Regions from separate parts of the uncultured Planococcus sp. genome, predicted to be linked through region 3. Evidence: riboswitches for the same ligand, from Rfam matches in the RefSeq annotation. Region 3 holds a riboswitch; each other region holds the start of a gene.

Region 1 (9,770 bases), on a different contig from region 3:
TTTAGGTTCATTGGACTTTGATGAAATTACGTATTACGTAAAACCATCAGAAGCAAGCCAGACTTCATGGGATGAAGTTCCTGAAGAAATCAAACGTACATTTGACAAATTAGGGATTCCAGAAGCAGAGCAGAAGTATTTGGCTGGTGTTTCAGCTCAATACGAATCTGAAGTTGTCTACCACAACATGAAAGTGGAATTGGAAGACATGGGTATCGTCTTTAAAGATACCGGTGCTGCTCTTCGTGAAAACGAAGACCTTTTCAAAGAATATTGGCAGTCCGTCATTCCGGCAGCTGACAATAAATTTGCTGCGTTGAACACGGCGGTTTGGTCTGGTGGATCTTTCATCTACGTACCAAAAGGCATCAAAGTAGAATCACCGCTTCAAGCTTACTTCCGTATCAACTCAGAAAACATGGGTCAATTTGAACGTACGCTGATCATCGTTGATGAAGGCGCAAGCGTCCATTATGTAGAAGGTTGTACAGCTCCTGTCTACACAACGAATTCACTTCACTCCGCTGTTGTTGAAATCATTGTGAAGAAAGATGCTTATTGCCGTTATACAACGATCCAAAACTGGGCAAACAACGTCTATAACCTGGTGACGAAGCGTGCATTTGTTGACGCAAACGGCACAATGGAATGGATCGATGGCAACATTGGTTCTAAATTGACGATGAAATACCCAGCTGTTTACTTGAAAGGCGAAGGCGCACGCGGCATGACTTTGTCGATCGCAATCGCTGGTAAAGGACAGCATCAGGATGCTGGAGCGAAAATGATTCACTTGGCTCCGAATACATCTTCTTCAATTGTTTCGAAATCCATTTCGAAACAAGGCGGGAAAGTTTCATACCGCGGAATCGTGCACTTTGGCCGCAAAGCTGATGGTGCCCGTTCAAACATCGAGTGTGATACATTGATTATGGATAATCAGTCTACTTCTGATACAATTCCATACAATGAAATCCTGAACGATAACGTTTCTTTGGAACACGAAGCGAAAGTTTCAAAAGTGTCTGAAGAGCAATTGTTCTACTTGATGAGCCGTGGCGTTTCGGAACAGGAAGCAACAGAAATGATCGTAATGGGCTTTATCGAGCCATTCACGAAAGAACTTCCAATGGAATATGCGGTGGAAATGAACCGTTTGATCAAGTTCGAAATGGAAGGCTCTATCGGTTAATAGATTACTGCCAAACCCTTGGTATGACTTTGTTCATGCCAAGGGTTATTTTTGTGGATTTTTATGTATATAAGTTGAACTAACGATCTTCGTGATATTCCACAAATCTGCTCCGCTTTCCTACGGGCTTGCGCCGAACTAACTCGGACTTTTGGCCCGAGTGGATTTCGGCACTTCGCTATCCCGCGGGAGTCTCCGCTGATTTGCTCCATATCTTTTATGGATATAATGGAAACACAGGGGCCCACTTCGAATTCACTATATCTCTTAGCGCCGGCGCGCCCAAAGCGTCGTGTAAAAGCTGGTTTCTTTAGTTCAACTTATATAGAAAGGCAGACGATCTCCAATCTATAGAAAGGGTTAGTTAACCCAGTGCAGGTTTAGAGTCTTCACAAAGGGTATAGTAGTAAGAAGATAATTTTAAAGGAGGAATGCTGAACATGAGTCAAACATTCGATGCATTAAAACAAAAGCTTAGTAACGCGGACCTGGGTCAAGCAAAAGAAGTCATGGAGCAAGCCAAACAAGCTTACGATGATGGAAAGATCGATGAAAATGAAAGAAATGAACTTCTGGAATCTGCAAAATCCGTCATTGGCGGCGGCAAAGGTCTCGGCGGGTTATTCTAAAACACTAAATTGAAATGTTCTTTTGGTTAGATCAAATAATCTTTGGCGTACTGCATGTATGCTAAAGGTTATTTTTTTCGGTTAAATTACGGATCCACAAATAAAAGCGAAGATAGACTGTGTTCCATGCTTAGCTTATAGGGGAAGCATATCCATAAATTTTATTCTTTTATATTTTTCAGAGCCTCCCGTTTGCTGAGCGGCATCAACGCATGCTCCAGAACAAATGCTCGGACCCACTCGCCATCAGTTTTCGCATATTCGCGCAAAGCCCAGCCGATTGATTTTTGGATGAAGAAATCTAGAGATGCAGCATGCTGCAGGATGATCTCGCTCAGAACAGCTGTGTCCGTCTGTTGTTTATACTTCAATTGATGAAGAATAGCGGCGCGGTTTGTCCAGATGTTCGGGGCTAGAGACCACTCGATCATGGCATTTGTACCGGCAGTCCGCTCTGTCTGGATAAGGTACCCAAGTGTTCGTGGGGCAATGGAATCGACACTGTCCCACCAGGACTTTGTTTCAATCAACTGGCGAAGAAAAGGCAGCACTTCAAGACTTAACTCTCTTTTCATTTTTTCAAGCAATGCAATGGCCGCATACTGGTATTCGCGTTCCGGAAACCCGTAAATCTTCCACACTTCTTCTGCAATACATTCCGGTTTTGGAAGTTCATACTCCGAAAAAAACTCTTTCAGCAATGCTTTCCGTAAAGGCGTTTTAATGCCGAGAAAGTCAAAGTGATTTCTCATATAGGCGGCCATCGGAATAGCCAATGCTTCGTTTCGATGAACTTCAAATTTCTGGATGAGTGCTTTGTGATCCCATGTTTTCTTCATTGTCGTTTCATCTCCTATTCTTTTTAAAAAGTGCAGTACAGCCTAAAGTACACTATGAAGGAGCAATTGTCTTATTTCTTACCAAAGCGCTTTAAAGTATGTGCTCTATTGCTGTTCCCTGAATTTTAACGTCATATCTGCTAAAGGAATTCTCTTAAAAAAAGACGTTCCTTTTTTTCTATGCTATCATAAAATAATAAAGAAAAATGGAGGCGGGACAATGATTTATGTAGGTTTGACGGGTTGGGGAGACCATCCGGATGTCTATAGCCCAGGCTCAAAGAAAACAGAAAAATTAATTGATTACAGTGCTCATTTTCCAATCGTCGAATTGGATTCTTCTTTTTATGCGGTTCAACCTGAACGGAATATCCGTAAGTGGATCGAGGAGACACCGGAACAGTTTCAGTTTATAGTAAAAGCCTACCAAGGGATGACAGGCCACCAGCGTGGAGAAAACCCCTTTGAAACGCGTGACGAAATGTTTGAAGCATTCAGTAAATCGATACGGCCATTGAAGGAAGCTGGTAAGCTCGGGATGGTGCTGCTTCAGTTTCCGCCTTGGTTTGATTGCCAAAAGGACAATGTCGACCAGCTCCGGGAAATTACCGGACGCCTGGAAGAATTTGATCTGGCGATTGAGTTTCGCCATCAGTCCTGGTACGCCAATGGCATGAGCGAAAAAACGCTGGATTTTCTGCGGGACAATAATCTGATCCATTCGGTCTGCGACGAGCCGCAGGCAGGTGACGGTTCTATTCCGCTGGTTCCGATCTCGTCAAGAAAAGATAAGGTATTGCTGCGTATACATGGCCGAAATGTCCATGGCTGGCTGAATCCAGGGCATGGGCAGAAGTGGCGGGAAGTCCGTTATCTGTATGATTACAATAAAGAAGAGCTTGAGGAAATCAGCCGAGCGGTAAAAACATTGGCTGACACGACTGAACATGTCTATGTAATCTTCAATAATAATTCTGGAGGGCATGCAGCAGGCGATGCCAAAGAGTTCCAGAAAATGAATGAACTGTCGTTTGATGGGCTTTCGTCCAAGCAGATGGATTTATTTGAAGGAGGATTTTGATGGTTTTTTTGATCATGGCGCTTGTCGGAGTGATTTCCGGCATTGTTGGCGCTTTGATAGGTCTTGGTGGAGGCGTTATATTGGTACCGGCTTTACTGTTTCTGGGTACCAGCTTTGCATTTTTTCCCGAGCTTTCACCTCAGAAAATTGTCGGCTTGTCCGTCATCATGATGATTTTTACTGGCCTTTCTTCTACATTAGCTTATATGAAAGTCCGGACGGTCGATTATAAAAGTGGACTTATTTTCTTTGCAGGCAGTGCACCGGGCACAGTGATTGGCGCTTTCGTCAATAAAAACCTGGATTTGCCTTCATTTAATTTGTATTTTGGTATTCTGCTCGTATTGCTGTCCTTGCTGTTGCTTATGCGCGATCGCCTTAAGGCTGTCCGCTGGTTCGTAGACAATGGACGAAAGACAACGTTCACAGATAAACAGAATAAGCAATTCATTTACGGCTATCCCATCTGGTTTGCCTTACTGCTGACCTTTTTTGTGGGATTCGCTTCAGGATTGTTCGGGATCGGCGGCGGCTCGATTATTGTCCCTGCCATGATTCTCTTATTTCTCTTCCCTCCGCACGTGGCAATCGGCACTTCCATGTTTATGGTCTTTTTATCAGCCATTGTCAATTCTGCAACGCATATTTCGCTGGGGCATGTGCCGTGGGTCTATACGCTTGCCGTTGTTCCCGGCGCGTATATCGGTGCAAAAATAGGGGCCAAATTAAACAAACGCCTCAATTCGGAAATGCTGGTGACGATTTTGCGCCTGGTGTTGCTGATACTGGGATTGCGATCGATTTACGAAGGAATATTCAGTTCTTAAAGAGGTGTTTTCATGAGCGAAACTATTCATATTTACCATACGAATGATCTGCATAGCCATTTTACAAATTGGCCGCGCATCAAGTCTTTTTTAGCTGAGCGGAAAAGATGGCATGAAGAAGAAGGGGACGTCTGTCTGATTTTGGATATTGGTGACCATGTCGACCGTTCGCATCCTTATACTGAAGGCACGGCAGGAAAAGGCAATGTGCTGCTATTGAACGAAGCGGAATATGATGCCGTTACGATCGGCAATAATGAGGGCATCACCCTGTCTAAAGAAGAGCTGAATGACTTATACGTCCAGGCCGATTTTGAAGTGGTAGTATCGAATCTATTTGATTTTCAAGGCAACCGTCCGATATGGGCAAAGCCTTCCCATATAATTCGTACGATGAATGGAACCCGTATCGGGCTGGTCGGTGCGACTGCAGAATTTACTCCATTCTACCGCAAATTGGGCTGGCAGATAACAGACGCGAAAGAGTCGATCATCCAGGCAGTAAAAGAAATTGAAGGACAGGTCGATCTGATTATCTGTCTGTCGCATCTTGGCATCAAAGAAGATGAATTGTTGGCAGAGCTTTGCCCACAGATCAACATCATCCTGGGAGCCCATACGCACCACGTTTTCCATGAAGGAAAATGGCTGGGAGATACACTGCTTGGTGCTGCGGGGAAATTCGGCTTTTACATTGGCCAGATTACTGTAGAGGAGAAGTTCGGTAAATCCTCAGCGCAGCTGATTGAGACTTCCAGGTTGCGTGAAGTGGAAAAAGGCTTTGATGATTTTTTGGTGGAGCAAGGGAAAAACCAGATGGATGAGCTGGTTTTTCAAAGTACAAAACTTCTGAAAGCTGAGTGGTTTAAGGATTCCGAACTTGGTGCTTTATTCGGAAAAGCGCTGATAGAGTTTGCCGGAGCAGACTGTGCTTTGTTCAATGCAGGAATCTTTATGGAAGACATGCCGAAAGGTGCCCTGACACGCTATGATTTCCACAAAATGCTGCCGCACCCCATTAACCCCTGCCTTGTCGAATTAAGTGGAGCGGAATTGAAGGAAATCTACCTGCAATCCCTGAATTCGGAATGGCCACAGCTCGAGTTGAAAGGAATGGGATTCCGGGGTGTAGTATTCGGCAAAATGATTCATATGAATATGGAGATCATCGAACACCGATTTTACATCAATGGACAAGTGGCGGTGCACGATCGAATTTATCGCTTGATCACTTTGGACATGCTGACGTTCGGCTATTTTTTCCCAAGCTTGAAAAGAGCTGCGAAAACGTATTTCATGCCTGAGTTTCTGAGGGATGTCTTCAGTCAGTATTTTCATAGCAAAGCCTTGAAGTAGAGGGAATGTTCAGAGTATATCCGCATTTGATTTTGTTTTAATTTTGAGCTATGCTAACAAAGAAATATATATTGGTGGGTAGAGGCTGCAGAACTGATCAGTAGGATGCGCGAGTTTGACCGCGTTGAACGCATCTGAAAGGGAGTTTTGCCGAAATTCATTTTCCGAGGTCTAAGGAAATGGATTGGGGTCATTCTGAACAAGAATGTCACTGTCATTTAAGCGCAAGCTAAAATGGAGAGCTACAGGGTTGTTTGATGTTTACCGCACAGACGAATTGTAGAAGGCTGACTTATCCAACTGGAGAGGTCGGCTTTTTTTTTCTCATTTTTCACCCATCAAAAACTAGGAGGAAGATTCATGGAGAATACGATTTTTTCGATTTTGCCGCCGATCATCGCCATCGTAATGGTGTTGCTGACTCGCCGCGTATTGTTATCGCTCGGTACGGGTATTGTTGCGGCAGCAGTAATTCTGACATGGTTTGCACCAATTGCAGCCTTGCAGGAGCTAGTCACATCATTCGCTATCATTTTTTGGGACGGAGGCTTTAACGCCTATAATGTCTTTATCATTCTTTTTCTGTTATTGCTGGGCATCATTACAGCATTCGTCAGCCTGTCGGGAGGAAGCCATGCTTTTGCTGAATGGGCTTCTACACGCATTAAGTCCCGCAGAGGAGCAAAAGTTCTGACAGTGGTTTTGGGCATGGCCATCTTCATCGATGACTATTTCAATGCACTCGCAGTCGGGCAAGTAGCGCGTCCGATTACGGACCGTTACAAAGTATCACGTGCGAAACTTGCATACTTCATCGATTCGACTGCTGCACCGGTCTGTGTGGTCTCTCCAGTATCGAGCTGGGGTGCTGCCATCATCGGTATCATTGCAACCATCTTAGCCGGCCAGACCTTCGTGGAATATTCCGCGCTGGAAGCTTTTCTTTGGATGGCACCAATGAACTTCTATGTTGTCGCTTCATTGGCTATCGTCTTCTTTGTCGCTATACGTGATGTCGATTTTGGAGAGATGAAGAAACACGAAGTGTTGGCGATCACCAAAGGACAGCTTTTTGATCCTGAAAAAACGATCCCCGGTGAAATGAAAGAAGATTTTCCGTCGCATACTCACGGACATATGAGAGACTTGTTGCTTCCGATTCTTTTGTTGATTATCGGAACGGTAGGTGCGATGATTTGGACTGGCTATCAAAATGCCGGACAAGTATTCGATATCTGGCTGATTTTCGAAAATACCGATGTACCTGCTTCTTTATTGGCCGGAGGGATATTAGGGGCACTGACTTCGATTATCCTTTATGCGATGCAAATCAAGAGCAATAAAAAAGCCAATGCCGGTTGGATCGGTAAAGGTATTTGGGCAGGCATTAAATCAATGATGGGCGCAGTGCTGATTTTGATATTTGCCTGGTCGCTGACTTCTTTGATCGGATCGCTCGAAACGGGTACGTATTTGGCTGGAGTGGTTTCTGAAGGTAACGTTCCTACAGCCATTCTGCCGGTGCTATTATTTGTCTTAGCTGGTGTTATGGCGTTCTCTACAGGAACATCATGGGGATCATTCGGTATCCTTTTGCCGATTGCTGGGACAATCATGATCGAAGCGGAACCATCATTGCTGTTGCCTGCTTTATCAGCTGTTCTGGCCGGTGCTGTCTTTGGAGATCATTGTTCACCGATTTCCGATACGACGATCCTGTCATCAACAGGAGCCGGAAGCAATCATATGGATCACGTGTTGACACAGATCCCTTATGCTTTAACGGCTGCTGGAATTGCTTCTATAGGGTATATAGTCATAGGTTTCACTGGTTCCTTGCTGATTTCTTTAGGCGTAGTCTTAGTGGTACTTGCAGTGCTGTTCCTCGTCTGGTCACAACGGACAACTATTATTGAAAAACAACAAAATGCATAAAGAAAACAAGGCAGAGAAGCTAATTCTCTGCCTTTTTACTTTTGTCGCAATAGTTTTTTTGAAATATATCGCGAATTCATCTTTACTTTGAGGGGACTGCTCGGTATACTATTTTTAGATTAACTAATAATCTGAAAACATTCAAAATTCCTATTTTTATGTAAATAAAATGGGAGAAAACAAAGGGGGAAGAGAGATGGAACGTTCGCAATGGGGTACACGTGCCGGCTTTATTATGGCTGCCGTCGGCTCTGCAGTAGGTTTAGGGAACATTTGGCGTTTTCCATATGTTGCGTATGAAAATGGCGGGGGTGCATTTTTCATACCGTATCTTTTTGCATTATTGACTGCAGGGATACCGATTCTAATACTTGAATTTACCATTGGCCATAAGTACCGTGGCTCAGCACCGTTATCATTCTTCAGAATGGGCGGAAAGAAATTGGAATGGCTTGGATGGTGGGCCGTTTTCGTGTCCTTTGTCATATCTGTATACTATGCTGTTATTATCGCCTGGGCAATGCGCTATACTATATTCTCATTCAACCAGGCATGGGGTACAGATACACAGGACTTCTTGTTCAATGAATTTCTTCAGCTGACAGTTCAACCAGGACAAACTGGCGGAATTGTGTGGGGTGTATTTATTCCTTTGGCTCTGGTATGGATCATTACATTAGGAATCCTGCTTGCTGGAGTCAAAAAAGGTATCGAAATGGCTAACCGCATTTTCATACCGACCTTACTGATCATTTTCTTCGCAGTAGTGGTTCGGGCTGTTACATTAGATGGAGCTTTAGTAGGATTGGAAGCGTTCTTCCAGCCGAATTTCGAAGCTATAATGGATCCATCGGTTTGGGTGGCAGCCTATGGGCATATTTTCTTCAGTTTGTCTGTAGCTTTTGCCATCATGATCACTTACTCCAGTTATCTGCCTAAAAAGTCGGATATCACGAACAACGCATTCATCACTGGATTTGCCAACTCGAGTTTTGAGCTGCTTGCCGGTATCGGTATTTTTGCCGCCCTTGGTTTTATGGCCTCTCAACAGGGAGTGGCGGTCGGTGACGTTGCTACAGCTGGTGTAGGATTAGCATTTGTGGTTTTCCCACAGATCATCAATGAGTTTCCCGGCTTTAACGGCTTGTTCGGATTCTTGTTCTTCTTGTCTTTAACGCTGGCCGGATTGACATCACTGATTTCAATTACGGAAACCTATGTTGCTGGATTCTCTGAGAAGTTTGGTATTTCCCGTAAAAAGGCAGTGCTTTTCGGAGGCGGTATTGCGGCTTTGATTTCCATTCTATTTGCTACACAGGGTGGTTTGTACTTCTTGGATCTTGCGGATTACTTCATCAACCAATTCGGTGTTGCCGCGATCGGTCTTGTGGAAGTTGTGCTGGTCATCTGGGTATTCCGTAAAGCGGATCTTCTCAAGGGACATGCCAACGAAATCTCAGACATCCACTTGGGTGCTTGGTGGAAGTTCAGTCTGGGAATCATCACGCCAATCGTTTTAGGCTACATGATGTTCGGGTTGCTTAGACTCAATATCCTGAAAGAGTTTGATACAGAAACCGGAAACTATGAAGGATATTCTGATATGTTCACTTTATCAGGCGGTGTGGCAGTAGCTGCAGCTGCACTGATCTTCGGAATTATCATCTCTCTTGGGAAATGGCATAAAGAGCAGGGAGAATACGACGAACGCAATTAAAAGGAGGAGCTTCATATGACTATGAGTTCAATTGTAGTAATGATTATCGGTATGGTCATCATTTGGGGCGGCTTAGCTGCCAGCATCATTCATGCAATCAGCAGCAGCAAAAAGAACAAAGCAAGAGACGCTGCAGATAACGTATAATTTACAAGCCCGGAAACCTCAAGTTTCCGGGCTTTTTCATGTTTTTA
Region 2 (9,770 bases), on a different contig from region 3:
TTGTCAGCCACTGTGCCGTATTCGCGGAAATGCTTAAATCGTCCATAATATGCGGCAAAGCTGTCGCGAGTAAGGTTTGATTTAAGATAGCCACAAAAACCCCAGCCATCAGCACCGCCAGGAAGGGCCCTTTCGCGATATCGTTTTCTATTTCCTTCTGTCGGATCTCCGCCATCGCCTCTTCCCCCTACGATCGTCTTTACTTTATTGCTTACCCTTTCGCTTTCCAAATATTCACCCATATAAATAAAACTGCGCAGCCCGAAGGCAGCGCAGTCCAGTATTATTCTGTAACTTGATTTCTGCGGCGGTTCACACGATAGAACACCAAGTACAATGATGGGATCATCACCAAGGTGAACAAGCTTGAGAACGCCAATCCGGCGATGATGGTGACTGCCAGTGGTTCAAATAACGGATCTCCCGACAAAGCGACCGGCACGAGTGCAATGATCGACGTAATCGAAGTCAATAGAATCGGTTTGATGCGGGCATAGCCTGATTCGATGATGGCTTCTTTGATATCGAAGTCACCCGACAGGCGGCGCGCTTCCACAAAGTCGATGAGAACGACCGCGTTGCGCACAACAATTCCTGTCAGGGAAACGATTCCCATGACACCCAGGAAGCTGAGCGGTGTCTGTGTCAGGAACAAGCCTAGAATCGCACCGGAAATACCCAAATACACGGCGATCAACACAAGGAATGGCAAGCTGAATGATTTAAACTGGAAAGCGATGACCAGGTAAACCAACAGGAGCACGACCAGGAACAGCACGCCGATTTCAGCAAAGAATGCTTCCTGATCCGAGTTTTCGCCGCCAGTCGATAATTCATAGCCTTCCGGCAATGAATCACGTTCAGCATCCACTACATCCAGCATTTTGCTTTCAAAGTCATCCACTTCGCCGAATGCGCGAAGCGTGATGGAACGATCGGCCTGCTTATGCGGAATCTGAGCTAATCGATCTGTTTCTTCAGCTGTCAGCAATTCATCCATCGGCACCAATTGCGGCGGCCCTTGTTCAGCGAGTGAAGGAACATCAAACTGAGACAAGTCAATCGGTTCGCCGTCTTCGATGCCTGATTGTTTCAGATACACTTCATATGGCATCTGCCCTTCGTAAATGGTGTACAACGGCACACCCTGTGTCAGAAGCTGAAGCTGGTTTGTCACCGAACTGAGCGCTATACTATTTTCCTGCAGAGCATCCTGGTTCGGCACGTATTCGATAGCCGGCACCGGATCTCCCAGGTTGTCTGTGACAATTGTCGCCCCGTTTTCAAGCATCTGCTCTTTCAGCACATTACGGAGCGACTCTAATTCTTCGGTGTCCTCACCTTTGATATCGACGGTGACAGGAGCACCAACAGGCGGCCCTTGAACAATCGTATCCAGGAAGATTTCAGCCTCTGGGAAACGGTCGCGCAGCTCCGGCTGCCATTTGCTGATGAAGTCTGCAGCCGTCGTGCTTTCACGGTCAATCCGGAATGCTACCTGGCCTGTATTGCCGCCAGCATTGTCCATCGATGCCGAGAAAAGGTTCGGTAAACCTTCACCGGAGAAAATAGCTGTTTCAGCAACATTACCATCTTCTGAAGCGACCTGCTCAGTCAAGTCTGTCAGGAATGCATTTGTTTCTTCAATAGTGGTGCCTTCCGCAAGACGGACATCCATCGTCACCTCTTCGCGGTCAGCTGCCGGGAAAAATTCAAATGGTGTAAAGAGCGCAAGGGATAATAAGCCTGTCGCTACCAATAACCCGCCAACGCCTACCAGAATCGGGCGTTTCAAGACGCTGCGCAGCACTTTATTGGAATAGAACAAGGCGATTTTCTCGAGTGGTTTCCCTAAGAATCCGGGAGTGTCTGAAATTTTCTTCGCTCTTCTTTTTGTTTTTAAATACTGCATCATCGGCACCAGCGTGATCGACAAGACCGTCGAAGCCAAAATGGTGGTGATCAGGATGCTTGGCAAAGCTTTGATGAATGCTCCGTTGCCGCCCGACAACAGCAGCAATGGCGAAAACGTCACGACTATCGCCAAACTGGAGGAAATAATCGACGGGTACACTTCGCGGACGCCGGTGATGGCTCCATTAAGCGGCGAATCCCCTAATTTATAGCGCCGCTGGATATTGTCGTTGACCACGATACTATCATCAACCAGAATACCGATGGCAATGATGAGGCCGATGACCGAAATCTGGTTTAAGTCGACACCCATGAACGGAATCGGAATCATGCCGATCAATACGGAAGCCAGCACGGTCAAAGCAACTGCAAAAGCTCCGTATAAAGTCAGGCCGGCTGTGGTGACGATCAAAACTGCCAGCACTGCGATGGCCAATGAAACATACAAGCTATCAAAGATCGTGTTGACATTATCCGCTTGGGATTCGTATTTTTCTGCCTGCACACCTGCCGGCAGCGTTTCGGTGAATTCTTCAATTACTTCTGAAACATTTTCGTCAACAGACGGAACATCCTGTTCTGTCTGCAAAAAGACGGTATAGGAAATCGCAGGTTCTCCTTCGAAAGTGACGATATCTGCAGTTTCCTGATCTACCGTTTCAATGGTCGCCACGTCAGCAAGCGGAACCGCTGCTCCGCCTACCTGCAGCTGTTCCAGCTTTTCGATGCCTTCGCTTTGCTGAATGGTCAAGGTCACCTGTTCATTGCCATTGTCATGGGTTCCGAGCGATAAGGGCTGGTTGGCCTGCTGAAGCGATTCAAGCACTTCAAACGGCTGCAGGTTATTGGCTGCCAGTTCTTCACTGTCCAGTTCGATGAGTACTTGTTGCGTGTTTAGCCCTTTTACCGTCGTTCCCGCAACACCGGAAACGGCTTCCACTTGATCTGACAAATCGGATAACGCATTATCCATAGTCGCCAGCTCTTCTTCATCTCCATAGAACATGTAGGAGACCAACGGGAAAGTCAGATCCAGCTTTTCAACAGTAGGTTCCTGCGCTGTATCGGGAAATCCCGAAGCCGCACTTCCCGTCTGCTGCTGGATACTGTTGATCAGTTCATCCGGATTTTCACCGTCCTCAAGTTCCAGGGTGATGATGGATGCTGAATTGGATGAAATGGACTGCATGGATGAAATGCCATCCACTTTCTGGATTTCACGCTCCAATGGGTTGGTGATGGAAGTCTCCACTTCTTCCGGCCCCGCTCCCGGCAAAATCGTCGAAACCAGCACCAGGCTTGATGGAGTTTCCGGAATCTCACGTTGAGGCAAGGTCAGGAACGTGTAGGCTCCTATTATTGAAAGGATCAGAATCAGGAAAATAAATAATTTACTGCGCTCTAATATGTAATTCATCGGCTTTGCCCCTCTACTTTTTGTATAACAATTGTATAACTTTCACTTTATAAATGCCAGTATAATGCACAGAAAAACCGGATGAAATTTCCATCCGGTTCTACAAGCTCTGCATCTTTTGCTGTTTCATCAGAAAAGCAGCGATAAACAACACCAGCGGCACCAGAATAACTAGTCGGAACCAAATTCCTTCCCCACCCATAAAAATGAGCAGCATCGGTGGCAGCAAAGCGATTCCGCTCCAGGCAAGTGCTTGCCATGACTTTCTCCAAAAACCGACAACCGCCAGTATAATTCCGCCAATGACAAGCGACCACAAGACAATCCCAACCAAAAAGAAGCTCACCTTTTCGCGCCTCCCCATTCGTCAATCTTCTATTTAATCTATACCCCCTTTTGAAAAATAAACATCATCCATAAAAAAAAACCGGACAGCAAATTCAGCTGTCCGGTTGAAAGATCGATTATAGATTCTGGAAAAACAAGCGGATGACATCTACACCGCCGATGACATTACCGGCCGCAGTACCAATATTGGTCAACACGACGACCAGCAGGACACGCGTTACTTTATTGTCCCAAAATCCTTTGAGCGTAAAAACGTCTTTCGACAATGTCTGGAAATCTCCGACATTCGGCCGGCGGATATAGGCTTGCGCAAGTCCGGAAAACCAGCCTGCGGCCAAAAGCGGGTGCAAGGCGCCGATCGGCCCGCCCACAAAAGCAGTCAGTATGGCCAACGGATGGCCGAATGCTGCAGCGGCTCCAATAGCCCCAAGACAAGCTGTCCATAAAATCCAGCTGACGGTTTGATCAATCCCAGCTGCGGGATTGTTCATGAATGTGATGGCAATCATGGCGACAAGAGCCAATGGAATGGCCCAGCCGATGATTTTCGGCCACTTCGATTTCGGTGGAACTTTTGATAATTCCGCCAAATCATGTTCATTGTGGACTTCCTTGATAATCCCCGGAATATGGGCAGCACCGAGGACTGCGACAACTTTTTTGCCCGGTGCTTCTTTGATTTTCTGCGCCAAGTACTGGTCCCGTTCATCGATCAGCGGTTCTTTCAATTTAGGGAAGGACTGGGTGAAATCATTCATGACGGCATTCAGGGTATCCTGCGATTTCATCTTCTCCAGGTCCTCTTCCGAAATCGTCTCTTTACTGAAGATGCTGAAGAATACCGAAGTCAACAGCTGTGCTTTGCCCATAAAGCCGATATTTCCCCAGATACGTGAAAATGTCACTTGGATATTACGGTCAGCCAGCACCAATTCTGCGCCGGTTTCTTTAGCTGACGCAATTCCTTGGATCATTTCCTGGCCAGGCTTGATGCCGAACTGATCTGCCAGGCGATTCTGGAACGAGGAAATTGCCAGGTTCATCAGCAGGAGACTGGCTTTTTTGTCTTTGATGACTTTAAAAATGTCAGTTTCTTTCCACTTACTGCCTTGTGTGACCGATTCATAGCGCTGTGCATCCAACTCGATGCACACTGAATCGGGCTGCTCAGCTTCAATGACCTCTTTCACCTGTTCCGCACTGAGCTTGGAAACGTGTGCCGTGCCGATCAGGATCAATTCTTTATCGCCGTATTCTATGCGTGTAATATTATCTTGCGTCATGTTGTACTTCCTTTATAGAACTGAATTTCTTTTCAATTATAGATGAAAAGACTGTCTATTCTTTATAATGAATCACAACAGCGAAAATATCAATGCCGCACCCTTGGATTTCTGCCAAAAGCAGTTCGGAATCACAAATCAGTTGCATTGAAGGTATCGCCCTCTTTGAGATTACCGGCCTGAAAGCCTTTATAGAACCAGCGCTGGCGTTGCTCAGAACTGCCGTGCGTGAAGCTTTCCGGAACTACATAGCCGCGCGATCGCTGTTGGATCGTGTCGTCTCCCACCGCGCTTGCCGCTGTCAGCGCTTCCTCCAGATCGCCTTCCTCTAAATAGCCCATGCCTTGAGCGTGATGCGCCCAGACGCCGGATAGATAATCCGCCTGCAGCTCCAGGCGAACCTGCACTTTATTGTACTCTTCTTCACTTAACTGGTTGCGGAGAGGCTGCACTTCTTCCATGACGCCGAGCAGGTTCTGTACATGGTGCCCGACTTCATGCGCCACTACATAAGCCATGGCAAAGTCGCCGGGTGCCTGAAACTGATTCTGCAATTCATTGTAGAAGCTCAAATCGATGTATAGCTTGTAGTCTCCCGGACAATAGAACGGACCGACGGCGGCACCAGCTGTCCCGCAAGCCGACTCGACGCTTCCGGTATACAGGACAAGAGTCGGTTCAACGTACTCCATGCCTTCTTCCGCAAATACTTCTGTCCAGACCTCTTCGGTATCGGCCAAAACGACCGATACGAATTCAGCCAACTCCTCTTCTTCCTGCGTCGCAACATACGGCTCATTTGAAGTGGTTCCGGCCGATCCTCCCAATTGATCCAGAATGACGCCCGGGTCGCCACCCAAAAATGCCACCAGCAGGACAATCAAGATGCCGCCGATGCCGCCGCCTGCAACCATGGCCCCGCCTTTCCCTCTTCGGTCTTCAACATTCCTGCTGGCTTTTCTGCCTTTCCATTCCATATAGGTTCCCCCGCTTCAAATTTGTTTTTAGTTAAAACATACCCATTATTGCCTTACTTCTAATCCATATGTGGCAGTCGGTATATTAAAAAACGTTCGCGTGGCTCTTTATGGAAACCAAGCAGCTGAATTTCCTCCACTAACTCAAAGGCCGTACTGTTTTCCAGGAAATCGTTGTATTCCTGTGGAGCAAAAAACAAAATCAGTTCCACCATCCGCGGATTTGTTTCGGCAGAGCGCAAAACGTCGTTAATAAAACTGATGAATACCTGCACTGAGAATGGATTGAAGAAATAAAATTTATTGTCCCGCGCATCGATCGGATAATCCTGTGCCAGGCAATTATAGAAGGCAATGCTCTTTTCAGCGCTTTTATGTTTTTTTGCATAGTGCTTTTTGTTCTCCAAAGCTTCGGCGTAGAATACCGGATTCATCTCAATGCCCGCACTTTCCACACCAAATAGATGATGGGCATAAAAGTTCAAACGGCCTTTTCCAGCCCCCACATCCACCAGCCGGTCTCCAGGAGACAAGCTGTACTTATCGAACAGCCTGTCCAACAGCTCATAAGGAGTTGGTTCATACCGGTTATGGTGCAGCGAATCCGTGAAACCCTGCTGATTTCCTGCAGTTACAATATTCAGCCGACGGTCATGTGACTGCTCATTCATCCGAACTCCTCCCTTTTCATAAGATTTTACATTTTTCGTCTTGCAATTTACAAGAGAATTTGTTATAGTACAGCTAATTAAATATTTCTTGCTCCAGCTTTTAAGGAGTAGGATAGAGGCGCAAAAACCATCAGTACGCAAAACGAGGATGATGAGATCCATTGACGTTTGCCGAAAGGGGGATTTGCCGAAGTGGCGGAAATCTCATTTTTCCGTGCGCTGGGTCTGCATTCAATAAATGCAGGACTGTCATATAGGAAACTATATGGAGGGCTATCTGATGCACAGGAACGAATGTTAAACATTGTTTCTACTGCAGCAACGGGACCCCCTCGTTGCTGCTTTTTTTGTTTATTCCTGACTGGCCCCTCACCTCTAAGTTTCGACAAAAATTAGAAAAGGGTGTGTTCATTATGAATTTCGGCCAAGTAATTACAGCAATGGTGACGCCATTCGACCAACATGGAGAAATCGATTTTCCGGCAACACAAAAACTGATAGAGCATTTGATCGCAAACGGTTCAGACGGCCTTGTCGTCGCAGGCACAACAGGAGAATCCCCAACTTTATCGTCAGAGGAAAAAGTGGAGTTATTTGAGTTTACCGTCAACACAGTCGCCGGACGGATTCCGGTAATTGCAGGAACCGGCTCCAACAATACACGCGCTTCCATTTCTTTGACGAGACAGGCTGAAGAAACAGGCGTTGATGGGATCATGCTCGTCACGCCTTATTACAACAAACCTTCACAGGAAGGCATGTTCCAGCATTTCCAGGCAATCGCCCAGTCAACAAGCCTCCCTGTCATGCTGTACAACATCCCAGGCCGCAGTGTGGTCAATATGTCTACAGAGACAATCATTCGTTTGTCCAAGATCGACAATATCGTTTCTGTCAAAGAAGCGAGTGGAGACTTGGACGCAGCTGCAGAGATCATCGAAAAAACACCGGCTACATTTTCTGTATACAGCGGCGATGACAGCCTGACCTTGCCGATGCTGTCAATCGGCGGTACTGGCATCGTCTCAGTTTCCGCGCATGTCATTGGCAACGATATGCAGGACATGATCACCAGCTTCAAAACAGGCGATGTGAGCACTGCTGCCGCTATTCACCGCAGACTGGTCCCGATGATGAAAGCATTGTTCGCCGCACCTAATCCATCTCCGGTCAAAGCAGCACTTAACATGAAGGGTGTGGAAGTTGGCGGTGTACGCTTGCCGATGATTCCATTGACTGAAGAAGAAACTGTCACTTTACGCAAGTCTTTGCCTGATCTTCATTCTGAAGCTGTAACAAACTGACTACCTAAAAAACGCTGGAGCCTTTAGGCTTCAGCGTTTTTATTTAGGGGTCAATTGATATTCATCTGGTGAAGCATGCGCTTTAAACTGCCGCCAATCTCCAAGTCCTTCAAATCGACTCCGATTTCCGTGAGTGTCAAGGCAATTTCCGGACGGATGCCGGTTAGAACCGAGCGTACACCGACCAGCTTCAGCGACCGGATGATTTTGATGATCTGCTCGGCCACCATCGAATCCACCCTCACCACTCCCGAGAGGTCCACAATCAGCACGTTGATTTTCAGTTCATTTGCGGCAAGTAAAGTCTGTTCCAGTATATAGCGTGCCCGGTCAATTTCAATGCTGCCCACTAAAGGTAAAATAGCGATCTGATCACTGACGGGTACGACCGGTGCGGAAAGTTCAAGAAATTCTTTTCTTGCCGATTTCAATTTTCGTTGATAAGAGGCCGTGTAAGCATGGGTATAAGAATAAGCCGCATGATCCAGCAGGGAGTGGAAAAATTCCATGACATTAAAAAGAAGCTGGAGTTCCATGTCTTTTCGAACCGCTTCGGTTTTAATGATTGTTCCGATATGCTTGCGGTAAAGTGACGTTTCTGCGAGCGCGTCTTCAAGCGATCTGCCGGTTTCAAGAAAAAAATTCCCGGTCTCTTCTCCCCATTCTTGAACATCCGCATAGACTTTTTTTACATCACAGCTATTGCTGATCGACGTTCCGATAAGTTCCACAAAATCGATTCGAGCTTTATTGACAATGTCGATAAAAGCTTTGTTCATTTCAAGCTGCTCCGTAGAAACATCTCGGACCGCTTCTTCATGGACCAATTGAGCGATCAATTCTTTATCTGCTGACACCCGTTCACCAAGCAATCGATTCGTTTTTTCCATCATTACCTCCAATGGCGAAGATATTTTCATATGCCATTATTATAGCTCTTGAGCCGGTGATTGTAAGGAGTTTTCCGCATAAAAAACCATCCGTTTTAAAAACGGATGGTTAGCTCGGCTTTTATTCGATTCCAAACACACAGTTTCTGCCATTGGCCTTGGCTTTATAGAGAAATCCATCAGCCCGCGCCAGCAGACTATCCACGCCATCTTCAGCTGTGTAAGCCGCGGCCCCGATGCTGACCGTGACGGGCACATGCTGCCAATCAGCTGTTTCCATAAGATTGCATAAAGTATTGCCGAGTTTAAGGCTTTCCTCTATTCCGGCATCCGGCAGGACCACCACGAACTCTTCTCCACCGAGACGTGCCACAATCCCCTCAGATCCCACTTCCGTTTCCAGGCGCCAAGCCAATTCCTGCAGCACGGCATCCCCCATCTGGTGTCCATATGTATCGTTGACTTGCTTAAAATGGTCGATATCCAAAATCAGGACAGCCACTTTTCTGCCATTTTCCGCCTGCGCTAAAAGCTCAGTGAGCCTTTCTTCCAAGTAGCGGCGGTTTTTCAAGCCTGTCAGCTGATCTGTCGTAGCCAACTGCTGCAGTTCCAGGTTAAGATCCATCAGCTCCTGCTGTTTGCATTCCACTTCAGCCATCAAGGCCTGCAGCTTTTCATAAGCTTCTGCTGTTTCCCGGTTGATTTGTTCTGCATTGCGCTTGGCCAGCAGCAACTCCTTTTCATATTCTCCCCGGACGCTCATCTGAATCAAAGCACATTCATAAAATCCATCCTGTTCTGCCGTATTCATCAACACAGGCATTGGACCCGCATCACTTTTCAAGGTCAAAAACATTTCATTTACCGTCCCGTGCATTTTAATGGAGGGAGTAAAATAGGTCTGGAAATAAACCCGTGAAGCGATTGTCAATAAATCATGCATATGCTGTGGATTCTTTACCCTCG
Region 3 (9,770 bases):
TCCCGTCACCCATTCAAATTTGGTATGGGGAGAGCGGACGAAAGGTTCGATCGGCTTACCGTATCCGGATACCGACTGCAAGATTTTCCAGACAGGTACGACCAATCCGGTGCCGAACGGTGAAATCGGTGAAATTGCCATCAAAGGACCTCAAGTGATGAAAGGCTATTGGAATAAACCCGAAGAAACCGCTGCTACAATTGTAGATGGCTGGTTGTTGACTGGTGACCTTGGCTATATGGATGATGAAGGCCATTTCTTTATCGTCGACCGCAAAAAAGACATGATCATCGCAGGTGGTTTCAATATTTATCCGCGCGAAATCGAAGAAGTGTTGTATGAGCACGAAGCCGTGCAGGAATGTGTAGTTGCCGGTATCCCAGATCCGTATCGCGGTGAAACAGTAAAAGCATACATTGTGCTGAAAGAAGGCTATAATGTAACAGAAGAAGAATTCAATACGTATTGCCGGGAGCACTTAGCTTCATTCAAAGTACCGCGTATTTATGAGTTCCGCAAAGAACTGCCGAAAACTGCAGTCGGAAAAATTCTGCGCCGTTCGCTGGTGGATGAAGAGATCGCAAAGCAAGACGAAGCAATTACATCGTAATCGGATAAAAACTTGACACTTTATCGAATAAACTATAATATGAAAATATGAATGAATCGCCATTCATATTTTCATATTTTTTTGGGTGGTGACAACTTGGTAAAAAAAGATAAGCCGAAATATAAGCAAATCATTGATGCGGCAGTTATTGTCATCGCTGAAAATGGCTATCATCAGGCGCAGGTCTCGAAAATAGCCAAACAGGCAGGTGTGGCCGACGGAACGATCTATTTGTATTTCAAAAACAAAGAAGACATCCTGATTTCTGTGTTTCAGGAAAAGATGGGCGTGTTCGTCAGTAAGCTGGAACAAATCATCTCCCGCGACCTGGATGCATCGACCAAGCTTGGCCTTATGATTGAAAGCCACTTTGAGTTATTGGCCAGTGACATCCATCTGGCGATCGTCACACAGCTTGAATTACGGCAGTCAAATTACGAAATTCGTATGAAGATCAATAATGTGCTGCGTGAATATTTGAAGTTGATGGACAAAATTCTGGTCAAAGGCATGGAAGATGGCGAATTCGATGAGGCAATGGATATTCGTTTAGCCAGACAGATGGTTTTTGGTACAATGGATGAGACCATCACTACATGGGTCATGAATGATCATAAATACGATTTAGTCGAACTCGCACCACAAGTTCAGCGTTTGCTGCTGAAAGGCATGCAGGCTTAAGGGAAGGGGCTCATTGGATGGAATTTATCAGTTGGAAAAAAGAAGATGGAGTAGCTGTCGCGACGATTAATCGCCCGCCGGCAAATGCACTGTCGCGTTCACTCATTTTGGAAGTCGATGAATTGTTGAACCAAGTGGAGAATGATGAAGAGGTTCGCGTCATCGTCCTGCACGGAGAAGGAAGGTTCTTTTCTGCAGGGGCTGACATCAAGGAGTTTACGCAAGTATCTTCAGGAGAAGAATTTTCAAAATTATCAGCGAGTGGCCAGGAAGTATTTGAACGTGTCGAAACTTTCCATAAGCCAGTCATTGCAGCGATCCACGGAGCGGCTTTAGGCGGCGGATTGGAATTGGCAATGAGTTGCCACATGCGATTTGTTACTGAAAATGCTAAACTGGGATTACCGGAGCTTCAACTAGGGTTGATTCCCGGTTTTGCTGGAACACAGCGCCTGCCGAGATATGTAGGGGCAGCGAAGGCAGCAGAAATGTTGTTGACGAGCGATCCGATCTCCGGAACGGAAGCTGCGCAATATGGTTTGGCTAACCGTGCTTATGCAGAAGAAGACCTACTTTCGGAAACGCTTTCAATCGCCCGCAAGATTGCGAAGAAAAGTCCAGTTTCTGTGAAGGCGGCTATTCAGATGCTGCAGTACACAAAGCCTGCGTCCTATCATGAAGGCGTAGATGCTGAAGCTGCATCTTTTGGAACTGTTTTTGTTTCGGAAGATGCAAAAGAAGGAATCCAGGCATTTCTGGAAAAACGTGAAGCACAATTTAAAGGGAAATAATACTTGGGAGGTTTACGTTCATGAACATTTATGTATTGGTAAAACGTACGTTTGACACAGAAGAGAAAATCGTCGTTTCAGGTGGACAAATCCAGGAAGACGGCGCGGAATTCATCATCAATCCATACGATGAATACGCAATTGAAGAAGCAATCACAGTCCGTGATGCACACGGCGGCGAAGTGACAGTGGTCACAATCGGCAGCGACGAGGCTGAGAAGCAGCTTCGCACAGCTCTTGCAATGGGCGCTGACAAAGCGGTCTTGATCAACACGGAAGACGATATAGAAGAAATGGACCAGTTTACTTCTGCGTACATACTGGCTGAATATTTAAAAGACAAAGAAGCTGATTTGATTTTAGCGGGTAACGTAGCAATCGACGGCGGATCCGGACAAGTCGGACCACGTGTTGCTGATTTGCTTGGCATCAACTATGTAACAACGATCACCAGCCTGAGCATCGAAGGCGAAACGGTTACCATCGTCCGCGATATCGAAGGGGATGCGGAAGAATTGGAAACATCATTGCCGCTTCTTGTAACTGCTCAGCAGGGCTTGAACGAGCCGCGTTATCCATCACTTCCAGGAATCATGAAAGCGAAGAAAAAACCGCTTGAAGAATTGGAACTGGATGATTTGGATATCGAAGAAGACGATGTAGAAGCGAAAACGGAAACAATCGAAATCTACCTGCCACCGAAAAAAGCGGCTGGCCGTATTCTGGAAGGCGACATCCCGAACCAGGTAACAGAACTGGTCGGCCTGTTGCGCAACGAAGCGAAGGTTATATAAAGAAAAGCGGAAGTGCCTGTTCAGCTCTGACAGGGGTAAGACGATCTGGCGAAGCGGCGCTCTTTGCCGCACAGCTCTGACAGCTTGAGAGTGGGAAACTTCCATTTAACTAACGGCAATTAAACATTCCATCTATTTTCACATCTACTTAGGGGGTAAACGGACTATGGCGAAAAAAGTATTGGTTTTAGGAGAAACGCGCGAAGGCGCTTTGCGTAATGTCTCATTTGAAGCAATTGCAGCTGCTAAGAAAATTTCTGGCGGCGGAGAAGTGGTAAGTGTTCTGATCGGTGATTCGGTTGCAGATTTCGGCGCTGAACTGATTGCATACGGCGCAGACCGCGTCGTAACGGTTGAACATCCACATTTGAAATCGTATACATCGGACGGCTACGGCCAAGCATTCATGGCAGTCGTTGAACAGGAAAATCCGGAAGGTCTTGTCTTTGGCCATACAGCAGTCGGCAAAGATTTGGCTCCGAAAATCGCTTCCAAATTACAGTCCGGATTGATTTCGGATGTAACGGACATTGAAGGCGAAGGCGATGATGCCGTATTCATCCGTCCGATCTTCTCTGGTAAAGCATTTGAAAAAGTGAAGCTGAAGGAAGGCATCGTTTTCATCACCGTGCGTTCGAACAACATTGCACCGCTTGAAAGACAGGAACGTTCAGGCGATGTCAGTTCGTTGTCGGTTGATATTACAAACCTTCGCACAATCATCAAAAACGTAGTGCGCAAATCATCTGAAGGCGTCGATCTTTCGGAAGCGAAAGTCATCGTAGCTGGAGGGCGTGGCGTTAAGAGTGCTGATGGATTTGAGCCGTTGCAGGAATTGGCGAATCTTCTTGGCGGCGCAGTTGGGGCATCACGCGGAGCTTGTGACGCGGATTATTGTGATTACTCGCTTCAAATCGGTCAGACAGGCAAAGTGGTGACACCTGACCTGTATATCGCAGCTGGTATTTCTGGCGCCATCCAACACATGGCTGGTATGTCCAACTCGAAAGTGATCGTGGCGATCAACAAAGATCCCGAAGCGAACATTTTCAAAGTAGCGGATTACGGCATTGTCGGAGACTTGTTCGAAGTCATCCCGATGCTGACAGAAGAATTCAAGAAGGTAATGTAATTTTGAATGGCGGCGGGTCCACTGGGCCAGCCGCCTTTTTCTGTTTAACGCCATCAGATGCGGGGTATTGGAAGAGTAGGCAAAAAAATAGCTAGTGTTTTTAGCACATGCTATACTCTGTATATAGTTTGGTTCAATCATAAGGAGGAATTATTCATGGCAATCGTACACGGAACAGATCAGAACTTTTCACAAGAAGTATCAGAAGGACTCGTTTTAGTAGATTTTTGGGCAACTTGGTGCGGACCATGTAAAATGATCGCTCCAGTGCTGGAAGAATTAGACGCTGAAATGAGCGATAAAGTTAAAATCGTAAAAGTTGATGTGGATCAAAACCAGGAAACAGCTGGAAACTACGGCATCATGTCAATTCCGACTTTGCTGTTGATGAAAGACGGAGAAACAGTTGACAAAGTGGTTGGTTTCAGACCGAAAGAAGCTTTAGCTGAATTGGTTGAAAAACACGCATAATTCTTAACCGGGTCCAGCGATGGTGCCCGGTTTTTTAATAGGGTGAGATAAAAGATGGCTAACGAATTGATTCAGCATAAATTGGCAGTATTGCCTGGCCAACCAGGCTGCTATTTGATGAAGGATCGCCAGAATACCGTCATTTATGTCGGCAAGGCGAAAGTTCTTAAAAACCGCGTGCGCTCGTATTTCACGGGCAGCCACGATGCAAAAACACAGCGTCTGGTCAATGAAATCGAGGATTTCGAATATATCGTCACTTCTTCTGATAAAGAAGCGCTGATTCTCGAATTGAATTTGATCAAAAAATATGACCCTAAATACAATATCATGCTGAAGGATGACAAAAGCTATCCGTACTTGAAAATCACTGGAGAGCGCCATCCGAAGCTGATTACAACCAGACAGGTGAAGAAAGACAAAGGAAAGTACTTTGGCCCTTACCCGAATGCTTATGCGGCAGCGGAAACGAAAAAGCTGTTGGATCGTCTGTATCCATTGCGGAAATGCCATACCATGCCGGATCGGGTTTGTTTGTACTATCATTTAGGGCAATGTTTGGCTCCTTGCGTCAAGCCTGTCGAAAAGGAAACCTATCAGGAAATGATCGACGGCATCACCAGGTTCCTGAACGGCGGATTCCGGGAAGTGAAGCAGCAATTGGTCGAGAAGATGTCCGAAGCTTCGGAGAACCTGGAATTTGAGCGTGCCAAGGAATACCGCGACCAAATTTCCATGATTGAAACCGTGATGGAAAAACAGAAGATGGCGATGAACGATTTCACCAATCGCGACGTCTTTGCCTATGCAGTCGATAAGGGCTGGATGTGCGTACAAGTCTTTTTTGTGCGTCAAGGCAAACTGATTGAACGCGACGTTTCGCTGTTTCCGCTCTATCGGGATCCAGAAGAAGAGTTTTTGACGTTTCTGGGCCAATTTTATGAAAAGGCCAACCACGTCAAGCCGAGTGAAATTCTGTTGCCGGAAGCGGATGATCCTGAGATGTTGAAAGAATGGCTTGGAGTCCGTGTACTGGTTCCCCAGCGCGGCAAGAAAAAAGATTTGGTGGCGCTGGCTAAGAAAAATGCCGAAATTGCCATTAAAGAGAAATTCCAGCTGCTCGAGCGCCAGGAAGAACGGACAATCGGTGCCTGCGTAGATCTGGGAGAAGCAATGAACATCGAAACGCCTTTGCGCATCGAAGCATTCGACAACTCCCACATTCAAGGAGCCGATGCGGTATCTGCGATGATTACATTCATCGACGGCAAGCCTTCCAAAAAGGATTACCGGAAATACAAAACACGCAATGCTTCCAAGCCCGATGATTATGCGGCCATGCGCGAAGTTATCCGCCGCCGCTATTCACGGGTCCTGAAAGACGGTCTGCCTTTGCCGGATCTGATCGTCATCGATGGAGGGAAAGGCCAGATGGAGTCGGCGCGCGAAATCCTGGAGGACGAACTCGGTTTATCGATACCGATTGCGGGACTGGCGAAAGATGCAAAGCACCAAACTTCCCAATTGCTGTATGGGTCGCCTGCTGAAGTTGTGCCGCTCAAGCGGACCAGTGAAGCTTTCTATCTGATGCAGCGGATTCAAGATGAGGTCCACCGTTTTGTCATTACTTTCCACCGTCAGCTGCGCGGCAAGAATTCGATCCAGTCGGCGCTCGACGGTCTTGAAGGAGTCGGACCGAAACGCAAACAGCAGCTGCTGAAGCATTTTGGATCTGTCAAGAAACTCAAAGAAGCCTCTGTGGAAGAAATCAAAGAGGCCGGAATGCCGGAAGCGCTGGCGTTGTCCATCAGTCAGCATTTTGGGGAAGACACATTGCCAAGTGAATCTTAACGTGTTATCGTAATAGAATAATTGAATCACTTGGAAAAGTGATGATAGAGGCGCGAACGTCAATAGTAAGCATTCGGAGATTTGCAGAATCTGAGATGAATGGTGAAAGGGGCGGTCGCCGAAGTTTGCGTGTTACTGCTGTTGCGCATGCTGGTTCTGCATTTAAGAAATGCAGAGCTGTCAGAGTCAATCTCTGGAGGGCTATCTCACATGGACGTTTTTCGTACATGATGAAAGAGGTAGTTTACCGTGGTTGCGGTGAACTGCCTTTTTTTGTGGCCGGCTTTGCTGCCGGTCATAGTGAGGGCCACATACTAAATGTGGGAGTGGATGAAATGGAAACGATCGTCATGAAATTTGGAGGGACGTCTGTCGCAACTCCGGAAAAGATCATCGGAGTGGCTGAACGGGCCATCCGTGAAAAAGAAAAAGGCAAACGGGTTGTCATTGTCGTTTCGGCTATGGGTAAGACGACCGATACGCTGCTGGGGCTGGCCGGGGAAATTTCTTCTGAACCGCCAAAGCGGGAAATGGATATGCTGCTGGCCACTGGTGAGCAGATCACCATTTCGCTCTTGGCAATGGCTTTCAAAAAGCTGGGACATGAAGCCTTATCTTTTACCGGTTGGCAGGCGGGTATCGAAACAGAATCCGTGCCCCGCAATGCACGCATTGAACAAATCCATACAGATCGTCTTGAACGTGTATTGGAAAATGGCTATTTTTGTGTGGTGGCCGGTTTTCAGGGAGTCGATAAAATCGGCAATATCACCACTCTCGGCCGAGGTGGATCTGATACGACGGCTGTTGCACTGGCCGCAGCTTTAAAAGCGGAGAAATGCGAAATTTATACAGATGTCAACGGTGTCTATACATCGGATCCCCGGTTTGTCACAGGTGCACGCAAGCTGGAACAGATTTCCTATGACGAAATGCTGGAACTCGCCAATTTGGGGGCAGGAGTCCTGCATCCGCGCGCAGTCGAGTTCGCAAAAAACAATCATGTACCATTATCCGTCAGAGCAAGTTATTCAAATGAGCCTGGCACAATCATACAAGAGGTGATCACTGTGGAGAAAAACTTAATCGTCAGAGGTGTTGCATTTGAACCGGGAATCGCGCGTGTGACCGTCACTTATAAAAAACCATTCAACGGTTCCCTAGCCAATATATTTACAAAACTTGCTGAAAATCAGATTGATGTGGACATCATCGTCCAAAGCATCAGTGATGAATTTCCGCCATCGGTTTCATTTTCCATCCCTCAGGAAAGCCTGGAAGAAACGCGCCGCGTCCTCACAGACGCAAAAGATGAAATCGGCTTCCTGTCGCTGAACGTCGAGGTCGGTTTGTCGAAAGTGTCGATTGTGGGGTCGGGAATGGTATCCAATCCGGGCGTAGCTGCACGGATGTTCGATATTTTAAGAAGCCAGGAGATTCCAGTGAAAATGGTCAGCACATCCGAAATCAAAATTTCAGTAGTGGTGCCGGAATCAGATATGAGAAAATCGGCGAATGCTTTACATGATGCCTATGGCCTGTCTGAAGTCCAGTCTTCTTAATGCGCAGCTGTTCGAGTAAAATGCCACACCCTCCAAATAATAATAGTAAGTGATAAAATTCACAATTTGTTCAAATTCTCAATAGCAATAGTGCAATAATGCTGTTATCACTACAATACGGTGAATTAGGGTCAAAAAGCGATTCTCAATTAGAGAATCGCTTTTTGTCAGAATTCTATTAAAACGGTTACATTCCAAGCTGTTTTATTGCAGATAGGGCGTAATTCACCAATAAAATACTTAGTAACTATCTGTTCAAAAGAGTTTCGGTGCCTTGACGCTCCCAAAGGGGGAGAGTACAATAAATATGTCATATTAATGTATCATGATGGTGTGCGGCTTCAGGTGCTTTCGTAATATATCGTTAGCGTTGAACGTTGCCAATCAATGTTTTGAGGGGGGTAAAATTTTGGATAACAATCGTGAATTTTTAATGCGCAGGCTGCACTCATTGTTGGGGATCATTCCTATCGGTTTATTCTTAACGCAGCACTTAATCGTCAACCATTTTGCTACACAAGGGGTAGAGGCATTCAATAATGCATCTCACTTCATGGCAAATCTTCCATTCGTTATTTTCCTGGAGATATTTGTCATTTATTTACCGCTCATGTATCACGCATTCTACGGTCTATACATAGCGTTTACTTCGAAGAACAATCCTGGGCACTATAGCTACATGCGCAACATTTTGTTTGTCGCACAACGTTATACAGGGGTCTTCCTGGTAGTCTTCATCGCTTGGCACGTCTTTGAAACAAGATTCCAAGTCGCGATCGGAGCAGCAGCAGAAGCTGATTTCAATATGATGGAAAACATTTTAAGCAATCCATTCATGTTGGCATTCTACATCGTCGGTGTGTTGGCAGCAGTTTTCCATTTCTCGAACGGAATTTGGTCATTCCTTGTTACTTGGGGAATTACACAGTCCGAAGCATCACAGCGAAACGCAACTTATTTCACGCTTCTAGTATTTATTGTATTATCGATCATTGGTATCAGAGCATTGTTTGCATTCGTTTAAGAATGTTTCAATCATTGGTGAACTAAAAGAGGAGTGAATACTAACATGGCGAAGGGCAAAATTTCTATCGTCGGTGGTGGCCTTGCCGGCTTGATGGCAGCAATTAAAGTTGCAGAGGCAGGTTCTCCCGTCGATTTATTTTCAATCGTTCCCGTTAAACGGTCCCACTCAGTATGTGCACAAGGCGGGATCAACGGAGCGGTAAATACAAAAGGTGAAGGGGATTCCCCGGATATTCACTTTGATGATACCGTTTACGGAGGCGACTTCCTTGCGAATCAGCGTCCCGTAAAAGCAATGGCGGATGCAGCACCCGGAATTATCCGCATGTTCGACCGCATGGGCGTAATGTTCAACCGTACACCGGAAGGCCTTTTGGATTTCCGTCGTTTCGGTGGAACAATGTACCATAGAACAGCGTTTGCCGGCGCTACAACTGGCCAGCAATTACTGTATGCATTGGACGAGCAGGTTCGCCGCTATGAAGTGAGCGGACTGATCACAAAATACGAAGGGTGGGAATTCCTGGGTCTTGTTCTTGACGAGCAGGGCGTCGGTAAAGGAATCACGGCTCAAAATATGACGACAATGGAAATCAATTCGTTCCGTGCGGATGCTGTCATCATGGCAACCGGCGGACCGGGAATCATTTTCGGGAAATCGACGAACTCTGTCATCAACACAGGTTCAGCAGCTTCCATCGTCTATCAACAAGGTGCTTACTACGCAAACGGAGAATTTATACAAATTCACCCGACAGCGATTCCAGGAGACGATAAACTGCGCTTAATGTCAGAATCGGCTCGTGGGGAAGGCGGACGTATTTGGACTTACAAAGACGGCAAGCCTTGGTA

Evidence for each region. Region 3 has a riboswitch for lysine ahead of Q0785_RS13220 (aspartate kinase). Riboswitches for the same ligand answer to the same signal wherever they lie in the genome.
Region 1: another riboswitch for lysine. It lies ahead of Q0785_RS15565 (Na+/H+ antiporter NhaC family protein); the one in region 3 lies ahead of Q0785_RS13220 (aspartate kinase).
Region 2: another riboswitch for lysine. It lies ahead of dapA (4-hydroxy-tetrahydrodipicolinate synthase); the one in region 3 lies ahead of Q0785_RS13220 (aspartate kinase).

The regions. Positions count from the first base shown of each region.
Region 1 is NZ_CANMXD010000011.1:34,088-43,857, reverse strand. It holds gene sufB (Fe-S cluster assembly protein SufB) at 1-1,192, shown strand, start outside; gene Q0785_RS15590 (hypothetical protein) at 1,633-1,821, shown strand; gene Q0785_RS15585 (DNA alkylation repair protein) at 1,983-2,660, opposite strand; gene Q0785_RS15580 (DUF72 domain-containing protein) at 2,881-3,741, shown strand; gene Q0785_RS15575 (sulfite exporter TauE/SafE family protein) at 3,741-4,568, shown strand; gene Q0785_RS15570 (bifunctional UDP-sugar hydrolase/5'-nucleotidase) at 4,581-5,924, shown strand; lysine riboswitch at 5,996-6,177, shown strand; gene Q0785_RS15565 (Na+/H+ antiporter NhaC family protein) at 6,285-7,859, shown strand; gene Q0785_RS15560 (sodium-dependent transporter) at 8,056-9,576, shown strand; gene Q0785_RS15555 (methionine/alanine import family NSS transporter small subunit) at 9,592-9,723, shown strand.
Region 2 is NZ_CANMXD010000009.1:15,246-25,015, forward strand. It holds gene Q0785_RS13530 (DHA2 family efflux MFS transporter permease subunit) at 1-175, opposite strand, end outside; gene Q0785_RS13535 (efflux RND transporter permease subunit) at 284-3,331, opposite strand; gene Q0785_RS13540 (hypothetical protein) at 3,432-3,677, opposite strand; gene Q0785_RS13545 (TraB/GumN family protein) at 3,796-4,962, opposite strand; gene Q0785_RS13550 (neutral zinc metallopeptidase) at 5,094-5,939, opposite strand; gene Q0785_RS13555 (class I SAM-dependent methyltransferase) at 5,999-6,610, opposite strand; lysine riboswitch at 6,716-6,894, shown strand; gene dapA (4-hydroxy-tetrahydrodipicolinate synthase) at 7,024-7,914, shown strand; gene Q0785_RS13565 (STAS domain-containing protein) at 7,965-8,804, opposite strand; gene Q0785_RS13570 (GGDEF domain-containing protein) at 8,926-9,770, opposite strand, start outside.
Region 3 is NZ_CANMXD010000008.1:163,417-173,186, reverse strand. It holds gene Q0785_RS13255 (AMP-binding protein) at 1-610, shown strand, start outside; gene Q0785_RS13250 (TetR/AcrR family transcriptional regulator) at 707-1,291, shown strand; gene Q0785_RS13245 (enoyl-CoA hydratase) at 1,309-2,082, shown strand; gene Q0785_RS13240 (electron transfer flavoprotein subunit beta/FixA family protein) at 2,103-2,876, shown strand; gene Q0785_RS13235 (electron transfer flavoprotein subunit alpha/FixB family protein) at 3,043-4,008, shown strand; gene trxA (thioredoxin) at 4,165-4,479, shown strand; gene uvrC (excinuclease ABC subunit UvrC) at 4,534-6,330, shown strand; lysine riboswitch at 6,368-6,542, shown strand; gene Q0785_RS13220 (aspartate kinase) at 6,666-7,892, shown strand; gene Q0785_RS13215 (succinate dehydrogenase cytochrome b558 subunit) at 8,302-8,916, shown strand; gene sdhA (succinate dehydrogenase flavoprotein subunit) at 8,962-9,770, shown strand, end outside.